Regions from separate parts of the Planococcus sp. BI3 genome, predicted to be linked through region 1. Evidence: predicted binding sites of a transcription regulator. Region 1 holds the regulator's gene; each other region holds the start of a gene.
What was found. The regulator Rex, encoded in region 1, represses fermentation and respiration genes when NADH is low (regulators of the CRP and FNR family bind a similar motif). The targets are predictions, from matches to a motif close to TTGTGAAATATTTCACAA.
Positions count from the first base shown of each region.

Region 2: the regulator Rex is predicted to act here: its motif matches at 2,474-2,491, upstream of AC1MEO_RS17330 (AtpZ/AtpI family protein).
Region 3: the regulator Rex is predicted to act here: its motif matches at 1,915-1,932, upstream of AC1MEO_RS14115 (cytochrome c oxidase subunit II).

Region 1 is NZ_CM155266.1:2,087,084-2,091,341, forward strand. Features, by position in the region: gene groES (co-chaperone GroES) at 1-270, opposite strand, end outside; gene AC1MEO_RS10350 (CPBP family intramembrane glutamic endopeptidase) at 386-1,309, shown strand; gene tatC (twin-arginine translocase subunit TatC) at 1,362-2,123, opposite strand; gene AC1MEO_RS10360 (twin-arginine translocase TatA/TatE family subunit) at 2,136-2,336, opposite strand; gene AC1MEO_RS10365 (redox-sensing transcriptional repressor Rex) at 2,427-3,059, opposite strand; gene AC1MEO_RS10370 (ABC-F family ATP-binding cassette domain-containing protein) at 3,192-4,258, shown strand, end outside.
Region 2 is NZ_CM155266.1:3,461,376-3,465,633, reverse strand. Features, by position in the region: gene AC1MEO_RS17355 (F0F1 ATP synthase subunit delta) at 1-28, opposite strand, end outside; gene atpF (F0F1 ATP synthase subunit B) at 25-546, opposite strand; gene atpE (F0F1 ATP synthase subunit C) at 706-930, opposite strand; gene atpB (F0F1 ATP synthase subunit A) at 988-1,698, opposite strand; gene AC1MEO_RS17335 (ATP synthase subunit I) at 1,726-2,097, opposite strand; gene AC1MEO_RS17330 (AtpZ/AtpI family protein) at 2,100-2,321, opposite strand; gene wecB (non-hydrolyzing UDP-N-acetylglucosamine 2-epimerase) at 2,555-3,676, opposite strand; gene upp (uracil phosphoribosyltransferase) at 3,696-4,258, opposite strand, start outside.
Region 3 is NZ_CM155266.1:2,804,988-2,809,245, forward strand. Features, by position in the region: gene AC1MEO_RS14100 (murein hydrolase activator EnvC family protein) at 1-83, opposite strand, end outside; gene AC1MEO_RS14105 (universal stress protein) at 492-956, opposite strand; gene AC1MEO_RS14110 (Crp/Fnr family transcriptional regulator) at 1,180-1,842, shown strand; gene AC1MEO_RS14115 (cytochrome c oxidase subunit II) at 2,143-2,616, shown strand; gene AC1MEO_RS14120 (b(o/a)3-type cytochrome-c oxidase subunit 1) at 2,613-4,258, shown strand, end outside.

The DNA.
Region 1 (4,258 bases):
TAATATGTCGTTTTCACGTAAAATCAAATATTCTTTGCCTTCGTATTTTAATTCAGATCCTGCGTATTTCGAGAAGATGACGCGGTCGCCAGCTTGCACGTCCAATTCTGTGCGCTGCCCGTTTTCACGGATAAGTCCATTTCCTACAGCGATCACATGGCCCTCCTGCGGTTTTTCTTGTGCTGATCCCGGCAAGACGATACCGCTTGACGTTTTTTCTTCCGCTTCGATGAGCTCAATAATTACACGATCTCCTAGTGGTCTTAACAATTGAAACACCCTCCTCAAATTATCTAAATGTTCTCGCTTAGCACTCTCAACCTCTGAGTGCTAACCCACTACCAAGTTTAATAAAATCTTCAGTCTTTTGCAAGTGGTAACCATCATGATTTTGATTTCTTTGCGGTTGGCCTCTGAAAGCTCTACAATAGAAAGAGCATCCATCAGTGAAAGGAATTACATCATGCCCACCAAACGAAAAACCTTTATAGACAATTTTTTTAAAAATGATAGCACGTCTCGGCCAAAAGCTAAACAGACCAGCGGCCACCGCCCGAAATCCCAAGGCAAAAAGACGCCGCTGTATGTATTATTGATTTTTATCGCAGCACAGCTTTCACCGATCCTGTTTATAGCTCCCACCTTGAGTTATTTTCAAGGGCAAGGCATGGACCGTGCAGCTGCCGGCGCCGCTACATCAGGCTGGCTGATTTTCCTGACCATGGGCATCGGCTTTGTTCTTACGCTCCTCGTGATTTTCCGGGACAAGCGCTTTTTTGATATCTGGAAAGGCAAGAAATCCAGCGTCTTCATGTCAGTCGTCTGGGGCTTTCTTGGCTTCTTGCTGTTGCTGATCGGGCAATCGATTGCCGCTTTAATTGAAATGAAGTTTCTCGGCATCGAGCCAGGCTCTGATAATACTGCTTCATTAGTCAACATTGCTGAAGCGGTGCCGCTCGCTATCGTTTCAATCGTATTGTTTGGACCGATTCTTGAAGAACTGGTCTTCCGCCGTGTGTTGTTTGGTTCACTCAACCAAACAACCAATTTCTTTTTCGCGACAGCAATCAGTGCTTTAGTGTTCGCTTTGATCCATTTCGACTTTACGCACTTGCTGCTGTACTTCACTACCGGATTGATCTTGGCGTTTTTATACCAGAAAACGAAAAGCATCATCACACCGATCATCGCCCATATTTGCCTGAACGGCTATGTCATGCTGATTCAGCTCAATATGGATAAGATTTTAGAGTTCCAAAAACAGATGGAAGAACTTCAATCTGCAGGATTCTTCTTCATCTTCCAATGACCATCAAATAAGAAAAAACCTTCCCCGATCTAATTCGGTGGAAGGTTTTTTCTTATTCGATCGGTTGTTGTTCTTCGATAATTTGCTGCTGTTCAGCTTTAAGGAACTTTCGGTAGCCGATTTTGGCGATGATGACACTGAATTCGTACAGCACGATCAATGGCAAGGTCACAATCATATGCGAAACGATGTCCGGCGGGGTGATGAACGCCGCGATGACCACCAATCCAAGATAGGAATACTTGCGGTATTTCGTCATCAGCATCGGTGTGATGATGCCAAGTCTGGTCAAAAACAGCATCAGCACAGGCAACTGGAAAATCAGGCCGAACGGCAGCGTGATCTGGAACAGGAACTGAAAGTATTCATTGATGCCGATGGTCTCCTGTATATCCATATTATCGGAGATATTCAACATAAATCCGATGACGTAAGGAAACAGGATCAAATAGGCAAACGCGATCCCCCCAAGAAACAACAGCAGGGAAAACGGAATATAACTTAACGTTGCTCTCCGCTCTTTATCGAGAAGTCCTGGACTGATGAATGCCCAAAACTGATACATGATCAAAGGGGACGTGATGATCAACGCTAAAATCATCGTGACCTGCATGAAAATCTTCAGCGGATCTGTAATTTTAAACGCGTTCAAGGTAAGGTCTCTTGCTTCTTCCGTGTATTGCAAATATTGAATCAAAGGCTGGGCAATAAAAAAGCTGACAATAAGGGCCAATATAAAGAAAACGACTACAATGGTCAGCCGTTTTCTCAATTCAACTATATGTTCAACTAAAGTCATGTCTTTTTCTGTCATCAGACAAACATCCTATCGTATTTCCTTTTGCTCATCTTTCTTCTTCAGTTCTACTTTTTTATCGTCGTCTTCATCGTCTACAAGTCCCTTTGTAGCGTTTTTGAACTCACGCAAAGACGAACCGAATGCTTTTCCAAGTTCCGGCAGCTTTTTAGGGCCGAAAACTAGCAAGGCAACAACACCGATAATGATGATACTCATTGGACCTGGCATACGTGGCACCTCCTGTATTATGGCTCTATTTTACATCATTGCAGCTGTTTTGGCTATTTGGAAAGGGCGTAAAAATGTGAAGGTTTTAAGTCATTGCTGTTTGATCTGATAAATCAATGTCTGCAATTCAACTGACAGGTCGATGGTCTGGACACGGATATGGTCGGGCACTGAAATACGCACCGGCGTAAAATTCAAAATCCCTTTGATATCGGTCTTCGCCAAACGGTCTGTCACTTCCTGTGCGGATCGTGACGGCACTGTCAAAATGACCAGTTCCACCCCATACTCTTTGATTTTCTCTTCGATTTTATCAGGATGGTACGTATTGATGTCGCTGATCTTTTCGCCTTCGAGTGGGCTGTTCGAATCGAAGGCCACAATGATTTTCGTGTTGTGGTTGCGATGGAAATTATACTTTAAAAAGGCACTGCCGAGTCCCCCAACACCAATCAGCGCTACATTTGTAGCTTCGTCCTGATCCAATGTCTTCCGGAAAAACAGCAGCAGCTCCTGTACATCATAACCATAGCCTTTTTTTCCAAGCGCACCCAGATGGGAAAAATCACGGCGGATGGTGGCAGAATCAATTTTCATTGCTTCGCTCAATTCCTGCGAGGAAATCCGTTTTTGTCCGGCATTCGCGAAGTTTTGAAGGAAACGGTAATACAGCGGAAGCCTTTTGGTCGTGGCTTGCGGAATTTTTGATGGCTCATGTAACATACGCTTTCGCATCCTCCTGAGGTGTTGTCAAATCGCTTTCATCTTACAATAGGAGACTTGATATGTAAAGGCTTGCGCAATTGCGAACAACTGTCCCATCAGCTACACTTAAAGGGAATAGAGGTGACCTACATGATTGTTTTACAAGTAAATCAAGTCTATAAATCATTTGGTGCGGAAGAGATCCTGTCGGGCGTCAAATTGGAAGTACAGCACCGTGACCGCGTAGCATTGGTAGGCCGTAACGGTGCAGGAAAATCCACATTGCTGAAAATCATCGCCGGTGAAATGTCCCACGACAGCGGGGACATCAGCATGCCGAAAGATTTGACGATCGGCTACCTGGAACAGCAGACCAATTTAGAGTCGGACGCCACCGTTTGGGATGAAATGATGACCATTTTCCATCATTTCCGTGAACAGGAAGCGCAGCTTCGCCACCTGGAAGCACAGATGGCCGAACCTGACATATACAATAATCCTGCAGAAAACGATAAAGTTATGAAGGAATACGACCTGCTGCAGAATGACTTCAAGGACGCAGGCGGCTATCAATACGAAGCGGATACACGGGCCATCCTAAACGGCATGAAATTCTATCCGGATGACTTCAACAAAAAAGTAGTGTCGTTATCCGGCGGCCAGAAAACGCGCTTGATGCTGGCGAAGCATCTTCTCAGTAAGCCCCAACTGCTGATTCTCGATGAGCCGACCAACCACCTGGACATCGAAACGCTAAGCTGGCTGGAGAACTACCTGAAGAATTACCCGGGTGCTTTGCTGATTGTTTCCCATGACCGTTATTTCCTTGATCAAGTTGTGACGCTGGTCTATGAAGTTTCCCGCCACCGCGTCAAAAAGTATACCGGCAACTACAGCCGATACTTGGACGAAAAAGCTAAGCAATACGAATTGGACCAAAAGCAATTCGAGAAACAGCAGGGTGAGAAAGCCAAGCTGGAGGATTACGTTCAGCGCAATCTGGCGCGGGCTTCAACGACTAAAATGGCACAAAGCCGCAGGAAGACCCTCCAGAAAACTGATTGGATGGATGCCCCCGATGGCAATGAAAAATCAGCCCGCTTCGGCTTCACCATCGACAAGCAAAGCGGCAATGACGTTTTGAGTGTCCAGTCGCTGAAGATTGGCTATGCCAGCAAACCAGTTTCTGAGAATGTCTCATTCAAGCTGTACCGCCA
Region 2 (4,258 bases), 1.4 Mb from region 1:
AAGCGTAGCGTTCTGCAACTTGACTCACTGAACTTCGCCTGCCTTCGCAATCGTTTCGTTAATCAACTGGCGGTTGTCTTCCTCAGAGATTTCTTTTTCAAGCACTTTCGTAGCAGCAAGCAATGACAATGCCACAACTTCTTCACGAACAGCTGAAATAGCTTTATCTCTTTCGTTGGCAATTTCTTGAACCGCAGCATCTTTCATGCGACCAGACTCAGCACGCGCTGTCGTGATGATTTCCTCACGCGAAACGTCGCCTTGCTTTTTAGCATTTTCAATGATTTCTTGTGCTTGCGTGCGCGCATCTTTAAGAAGGCTGCGCTGCTCGTCAAGCATTTTCTGTGATTCCAGACGGCTGTTTTCAGCAGTTTCGATTTCACTCTTAATCAAATCTTCACGCTGCTGCATTATGCCCATCAAAGGACCCCATGCGAATTTCTTCAAAAGCATCATTAGCAAAATGAAGATAACAAGTGTAGCGAGAATGTCTCCAATATTTAAAAACTCCCCGGTTGCACCGAGTACGAGGTGATCAAAAAACACGATTGTTTCACTCCCTTCAAGAGCCTAAAATGCAATTCTTTCTATAGTAAGATCTTTTATAGTCGTAAGATGAATTTTCAAAAAAATGGGTTCATACAAGTTTAAATGGCGAAAACCATATCGAAGCATCCCCACCATTTAACTTTTTGTATAAAAATACTATTGGTTCATAACGATGAACGCGATAACTACAGCGATGATCGGCAATGCTTCAACCAATGCAACACCGATGAACATTGTTGTTTGTAGAACGCCACGTGCTTCTGGCTGGCGAGCGATGCCTTCAACTGTTTTTGAAACGATAAGACCGTTACCGATACCCGCGCCTAGTGCTGCTAAACCTACTGCGATTGCTGCTGCTAATAAACCTAATGAACCTGTCATTGTAATGTGTCCTCCTCAGGATAGTTGTTTTTTTTTTGCTCTATGAGCAGTTTATACTCAATGGTCGTCGGCAACTTTATGCGATAAATAAACCATTGTCAACATAACGAAAATAAACGCTTGGATTGTCCCGATAAAGATCGAGAACCCTTGCCATAGCATCATTGGAAGGATGCCGGCTGCAAATCCAAATATACTTGCTGATGCGAGGCCTGCCAACAAAGTCAACAAGATTTCCCCCGCATAGATGTTACCGTAAAGACGCAGACCGAGTGTCAGCGTATTTGCGAATTCTTCAATGACTTTCAAAGGGAATAAGAATTTCATCGGCTTGATATAGCCTCCGGCATATCCTTTAACCCCTTTCAGCTTGATGCCATAATAATGGCTCAAGATGAGCACCATTGCGGCCAATGTCATCGCTACCGTTGGATCCGCTGTTGGTGATTTCCACCAAAGGTCTCCGTTGACAACTATTGCAAATGGAAGCCCCAACATATTCGAAACAAAAATGAACATAATCAGAGTGATTCCAAGAACATGGAATCGGCCACCATCTTTCCAATCCATATTGCTGTTGATTATCCCTTTCACGAAATCCATGATCCATTCCATGAAGTTCTGCATGCCCGTCGGTTTAAGCTGCAGTTTCCGTGTAGAGATAAAAGCAATTAGGAAGACGATAAGAGCGGCTACAAGTAGCATCATAACGTTCGATAGGTTGAACCAGATCCCGAACACCTCGAGCATAGGAGCGCCATGTTCCACGATAGTTTCACCTCTCTTTCCACATTCTTAATGGTATTTCACGTGATAAACAATCCGCTCTGTCAATAACAGAGCATAAGGGATCATCAACCCAATTACCGTACTGACCAAGTGAATGTGCTCTGCGAATAAAATGGCAATCGCCACAGCTGCAACACCTGATGCAAACCGTAATGCCGTTCCAATAGAACGAACTTTCGAGCCTTCAGCCACCGCACGGTCGAATTTCTCCATCCGTCGAACCAGGATCCACATGTTGTAAATGCCGAACAAAGTTCCGATTATGAGACCCGCGAACACTTCTTGATAAGGGGTAAACCCCCAACCAATAACGCAGAACGCTAAGATGAAAAGGATCATCTTTTTCAGTCTAGTATATATCTCCCTTAGTCCATCCATTTTTACTTGTCTCCTGATTCGAATTTGCGGACGGTCTGAAGCATTGCCCACACACCGGCAGTGATGCCTATGAATAGGCAGATGATCATGAAAAACGGTGCGGTTCCGATCCTTTCATCGAGCCACATGCCTGTGAACACACCGATGAGGACGGACCCGACAAGTTGTGAGAGGATGGCGCTGTAAAGTGCCATCGCTTGCAAGGGACTTTTTGTTGGGCGCATGACAACCCCCTCGAACTTCGTTGATTTGACATTAAACCCTATAAAAGAGCAGTCGCATCAGGCTTCTAAGACCACGTAATCTATGTAAGAAAACCTTCTCATGCATACCCTTTGTTAGCATACAATAGGGGTAAAATCATGTCAATTGCTAGAAGTGAAAAACTTCACAAGCGATTCTCCTCTGACATATTGTCGACAAACTTTACCGAAAAATGTGATAATGGCCGTTTTTTTTATTGCAGCTTTGCAAAATAAGCATGCAGCGCTTCAACAATTCTAGCCGACGCTTTGCCGTCTCCGTAAGGATTGGATGCCTGAGACATTGCTTTATAAGCTTTTTCGTCTGTCAGCAATTCTTTGGCCATCCCGTAAATCGTCTCTTCATTTGTTCCGGCAAGCTTCAACGTGCCCGCCGAGATCCCTTCAGGGCGCTCAGTCGTATCCCGCAAAACCAATACCGGCTTGCCAAGTGAAGGCGCTTCTTCTTGAATTCCGCCCGAATCGGTCAGAATAAAGAATGAACGAGCCGCAAAGTTATGGAAGTCCAGAACTTCGAGCGGTTCAATCAAATGGATACGTGAATCACGGCCCAATACTTCATCCGCCACTTCACGAACGGCTGGATTCATATGTACCGGATAAACCACTTGAATATCATCATGCTCGCTAATCAGGCGTTTGATGGCACGGAACATATTGCGCATCGGCTGGCCCAGGTTTTCACGGCGATGTGCCGTCAAAAGAATCATGCGGTCCGTGCCGATCTTGTCCAAAATCGGATGCGTGTAAGTTTCGCGCACGGTCGTTTGAAGCGCATCGATGGCCGTGTTGCCTGTGATGTAGATGGTTTCTGCCTTCTTGTTTTCATCCAGCAGGTTCTGAGCGGATTTTTCAGTTGGTGAAAAATGAATATCCGCCATGACGCCCGTCAGCTGACGGTTCATTTCTTCAGGATACGGCGAATATTTATTGTGCGTACGCAAGCCCGCTTCAACATGTCCAATGGCGATCTGGTTGTAGAAAGCGGCAAGGCTGGCAGCGAAAGTTGTTGTTGTATCACCATGCACCAATACGATGTCCGGTTTTGCTTCTTTCATGACTTCATCAAGCCCCTGCATTGCACGCATCGTGACGTCGGTCAAAGTCTGACGGTCCTTCATGATGTTCAGATCGAAGTCAGGCGTGATTTTGAATGTCTCCAGCACCTGGTCCAACATTTCCCTATGCTGCGCCGTCACCGTCACCAATGGTTCGATGGTGTCGGGATGTTTTTGAAGTTCCAGAACCAGCGGCGCCATTTTGATGGCTTCAGGCCGCGTACCAAATATCGTCATTACTTTCCATTTTTTCGTCAAGCTGATAGACCTCGCTCTCTTATTTTGTTCCGAATAAACGGTCTCCAGCATCTCCAAGACCTGGAACGATATATCCTTTTTCATTCAATTTCTCATCAAGTGACGCAATGTAGATATCCACATCGGGATGCGCTTGTTGAAGTGCTTCTACGCCTTCAGGAGCTGCGATGATGCACATGAAACGAATTTTCGTGGCTCCACGTTTTTTCATGGAGTTGACAGCTTCGATGGCTGATCCGCCTGTAGCAAGCATTGGATCAACAACGATAAAGTCGCGCTCTGCAACATCGGAAGGTAATTTCAAATAGTACTCAACCGGCTGTAATGTAACCGGGTCGCGGTATAAACCGATGTGTCCGACTTTAGCAGCTGGAATCAATTTCAGGATTCCATCGACCATGCCGATGCCTGCACGCAAAATCGGCACAACGCCCAATTTTTTCCCTGCAAGGACTTTCGATTTCGCCAGCTGAACCGGCGTCTCTACTTCAATTTCTTCCAATGGCAAGTCGCGTGTGATTTCGAATGCCATCAACGTGGCGATTTCATCTACCAATTCCCGGAACTCTTTCGTGCCTGTAG
Region 3 (4,258 bases), 720 kb from region 1:
TCTGCATTTGCAGTAGGCAAAAACATTGTTAAAGCCAATACAGCCGACAAAGCGATCATCAGTAATTTCGATAATGGTTTCAAACTCTTGCGCCCCTTTCATTTTCCGTGGTTATCTATAAGTTATACTGAAAAATTTTTATATTCGATAATTTTTCCTATCGAAATGGTTCTGTTAGGAAAAATCCAGCAGACCAATTGTACCACCACATAAACCTGTTTATTATTACAGTTTCTTATCAATTAGAATTCGAACATGACAAAATAGCAGATAATAGCCTAGAAGGCACTCCTTTATTAATATCAATTTGATGTTTTAGTGAAATACTGTTTTCGGTTATTATCGTTTGGTGATTATCTGATGGTTTTGATGGTTATTTAGATGTGTGATAGCAGAGAAAGAACAGGGGAATGAGGAGAGTGGTGAAGAAGGAATAAAAGAGCAAAAAAAAAGCCTTCCCAAAGACTTAGATAGGGAAGGGCTTTCGGTGGTTATTCTTCTGCTAATACGTCAGCTTGTTCTCTGCGGACGACCAGCACATCACATTTGGCAGTGCGGACAATCCGTTCAGAAACACTGCCCATGATAAAGCGTTCAGCTGCATTCAATCCGGTAGCCCCGCAAACGATGACATCGACGTTCAATTTAGGAGCCAATTCTTTAGGGATGGCAATTTTAGGGACGCCATATTCAATGATGACATTTACGTTCTTTACACCGGCGGCCATTGCTTCTTCTTTATATCTGGCAAGCAACTCCTGGGATGTTTTTTTTGTGCGATCTGCAATTGTCCGATCGTACGCTTCGATGGAACCGAATGAACGGTTGTCGATGATATGGGCCAGGTGCAATGTGGCATTATTGCGCGCCGCTGCTGCTGCCCCTTTCTTAAATGCCAATTCTGCTTCTTTGGAACCGTCTACTGCTACCAATATATTGGAATATTTTAAAGTCATTCAGCATTCCTCCTCGTCTCTATACTAGGGAACTTCGCTGTGGGTGCGGTAAGTTCCTTCTTATCTGTCACATTCTTTTGAGAACGGTGTCAAAATGATGAATTTACACACGAATAAAAGGATATTCATGGTAAAATGAATGAAAGAGAAGAATTCGGCAGATATATGGAAAGGCGGCTGTAAATTGAATACCGGCACAGGGAATACGGATGTATTGGTGGGCATGGAAGAATTGCTGTCAGTACGCCATCAGGTTAAGGAATTAAAAAAAGATAGCTATTTATTCCACGAAGGAGATGCTATCGGAGGGGTCTTCATCATTCGTTCCGGTAAAATACGGATCGAAAAAGTGACGCCGAACGGCCGGGAACTGACGCTGAAAATCTGTGGTCCAGGCCAGCTGGTGGGAGAAGTGACTATTTTTTCTGACGCGCCCAAATATATGCTGGATGCCCGTGCGATAGAAGACACGGTCTGTCTTCATATTTCAATAAATGATTTGGAAGAGGCCCTGCTGTCAAATGCGCGCTTGTCCATCGCCTTTATGAAATGGATGGGAATCGACCAGCAGAAAACCCAGACGAAATTCCGGGATCTGCTGCTGCATGGCAAAAAAGGTGCGCTGTATTCAACCTTGCTCAGGCTGTCCAACAGCTACGGGGTCCAAACTGATAATGGGATTTTAATTGATCTGGTGTTGACTAATCAGGATTTGGCGAATTTTTGCGGAATGACGAGAGAAGTGGTCAACCGCATGCTGAATGATTTGAAAAAAAACGGCAAACTGACGTTAAATGAAGGGAAAATCCTTCTGTACGATACGGACTATTTAAAAACGGAGACAAATTGTGAAAACTGTCCCATTTATTTATGCAAAATTGATTAGCAGGAGAGCTTGCCCATGCGGCGGGTTCTTTTTTTGTCTAAAATTTGTCAATCTGTTAAAAATAAGGCGTGACTGTGAGAAATGTCACAGTGCCGCCCCGGGCGATAGCATAATCTGGAGATAAGAACAAAACGCATAAGAGGTGAAGAGGAATGAACCAGGAAAACCGGGAGCCAGAGCCCAATCTAAAAGGTACTTTAGTGAGTGTTTTTATAGTGGGACTAATCATCGTTGTGATGTGGGTCGCCGTTTATTTATTATACGTAGCCCGTTAAGGCAGGACGAAAGGAGTAGGTTTAAATGCATCTTCATAAATATGAAAAAATTTGGCTGGTGTTCGGTATTGCATCGCTGATTGTATTTTTAAGCGTGGTCGGAGTGAGCGCATTCTCTCAGGATCACACCCCAGCTGGAGGGATGGAAACAATAGATCCCAAAAAAGTGAATGAAACGGCCCCATTTGATAATCCGGGTGTTACCCAATTGGATGACGATACCTATCAAGCCACAATTGTAGCAATGGCCTTCGGATATCAGGCACCGGAATTGAAAGTTCCAGTCGGCAAAGAAGTTATTTTCAAAGTGACCAGCACCGATGTGGTCCATAGTTTCACCATTGATAATACAAAAGTCAATATGATGGTCGTTCCAGGCCGGATTACGACAAAATCCTATACGTTTGAAGAACCTGGCACATATTTAATTCTTTGCAATGAATATTGTGGAACAGGTCACCATATGATGTATACAGAGATAGAGGTGTACGAAGAATGATAGCTGTGCAAGATCGAAAACTCGCTTTATGGAATATCGGCGTAGCTTACGCTGCATTTTTAATCGGTACATTATGTGGCCTGCTTCAGGTTTTTATCCGCAATGATGCTCTTCAATTGCCGGCTTGGCTGGACTATTACCAGATTTTAACGGCACACGGCGTTTTACTCGCACTCGTATTTACGACATTTTTCATTTTTGGTTTCTTTATTACTGGTATGAGCAAAAGCCTCGGGAGCTTCGGGCCGAAAGTCCGGTTGTTCTCCTGGATCGGCTTTTGGGTAACCTTGCTTGGAACGGTCATGGCGACAGTGATGATTGTGGCGGGAGAAGCTTCCGTCATGTACACATTTTATGCACCGCTTCAGGCAAGTGGCTTTTACTATGTAGGGCTTGCTCTCGTAATCATCGGAACATGGATCAGCAGTTTTGCGCTGGTCGGCCATTACCGAGTATGGCGGAAAAACAATAAAGGGCAGTTGAGCCCGTTATTCGCTTTCATGACCATCACGACCATCATCATGTGGATCATCGCATGTCTGGGCGTCGTAGCAACGGTGCTTTTCCAATACATTCCTTGGGCATTCGGCTGGACCGATACCATTGATGTGGAACTCAGCCGTACTTTGTTCTGGTTTTTCGGACATCCCCTTGTGTATTTCTGGCTGTTGCCGGCATACATGGCCTGGTACGTCATCGTACCAAAAATCCTGGGTGTAAAAGTATTCAGTGATTCTTTGGCCCGTTTGTCTTTTGTACTCTTTATCCTGTTTTCCATTCCTGTTGGATTCCACCATCAGCTGACAGAACCGGGTATTTCGAACTTCTGGAAATTCCTTCAGGTGGTGTTGACGTTCATGGTCATCGTGCCATCATTGATGACGGCGTTCTCGATGTTCGCGACATTTGAAATCGCTGGACGCAAGAATGGCGGAAAAGGCCTCTTCGGTTGGTTTACGAAATTGCCTTGGAAAGATATCCGTTTCACATCGATTTTCATTGCCATGGCGTTCTTTATCCCTGGTGGAGCTGGCGGAATTATCAACGCAAGCTTCCAGTTGAACGAAGTCGTCCATAATACTTTATGGATTGTCGGGCATTTCCATATTACGGTTGGAACGCCAGTTGCCATGACATTCATGGGATTGACGTTCTGGTTGATTCCTTACTTGACGGGAAGAAAATTCACCAAGTCCATGAAAGTTCTCGGACTGGTCCAAATCATCACCTGGTCAATTGGTATGCTCTTGATGTCAACAGCGCAGCATCTTTTGGGCCTTCTCGGAGCACCAAGAAGAACAGCGTATTCTGGCTATAACGATCACCCAGCCGCAATGGAGTGGTTTGACGGCATCCTGACGAACCACGTCACGATGGCAGTTGGCGGAAGTATTCTCTTCGTCTCTGCGATGATTCTCATCTATATCGTTGTCATGACGATGTTCCTGTCGCCTAAAGCTGTCGAGCCGAAGGATCTGGTCGATTTCCCAATGGCGGAAAGCGACATGTCCCGGACACCGAAATGGCTGGAAAATTGGTGGATTTGGATCGGCCTCGCTGTTGCACTTATTCTAATCGCTTATGCAATTCCAGTAAGCCAAATGATGCACCATGCACCACCAGGCTCAGAAGGATTCAAAAC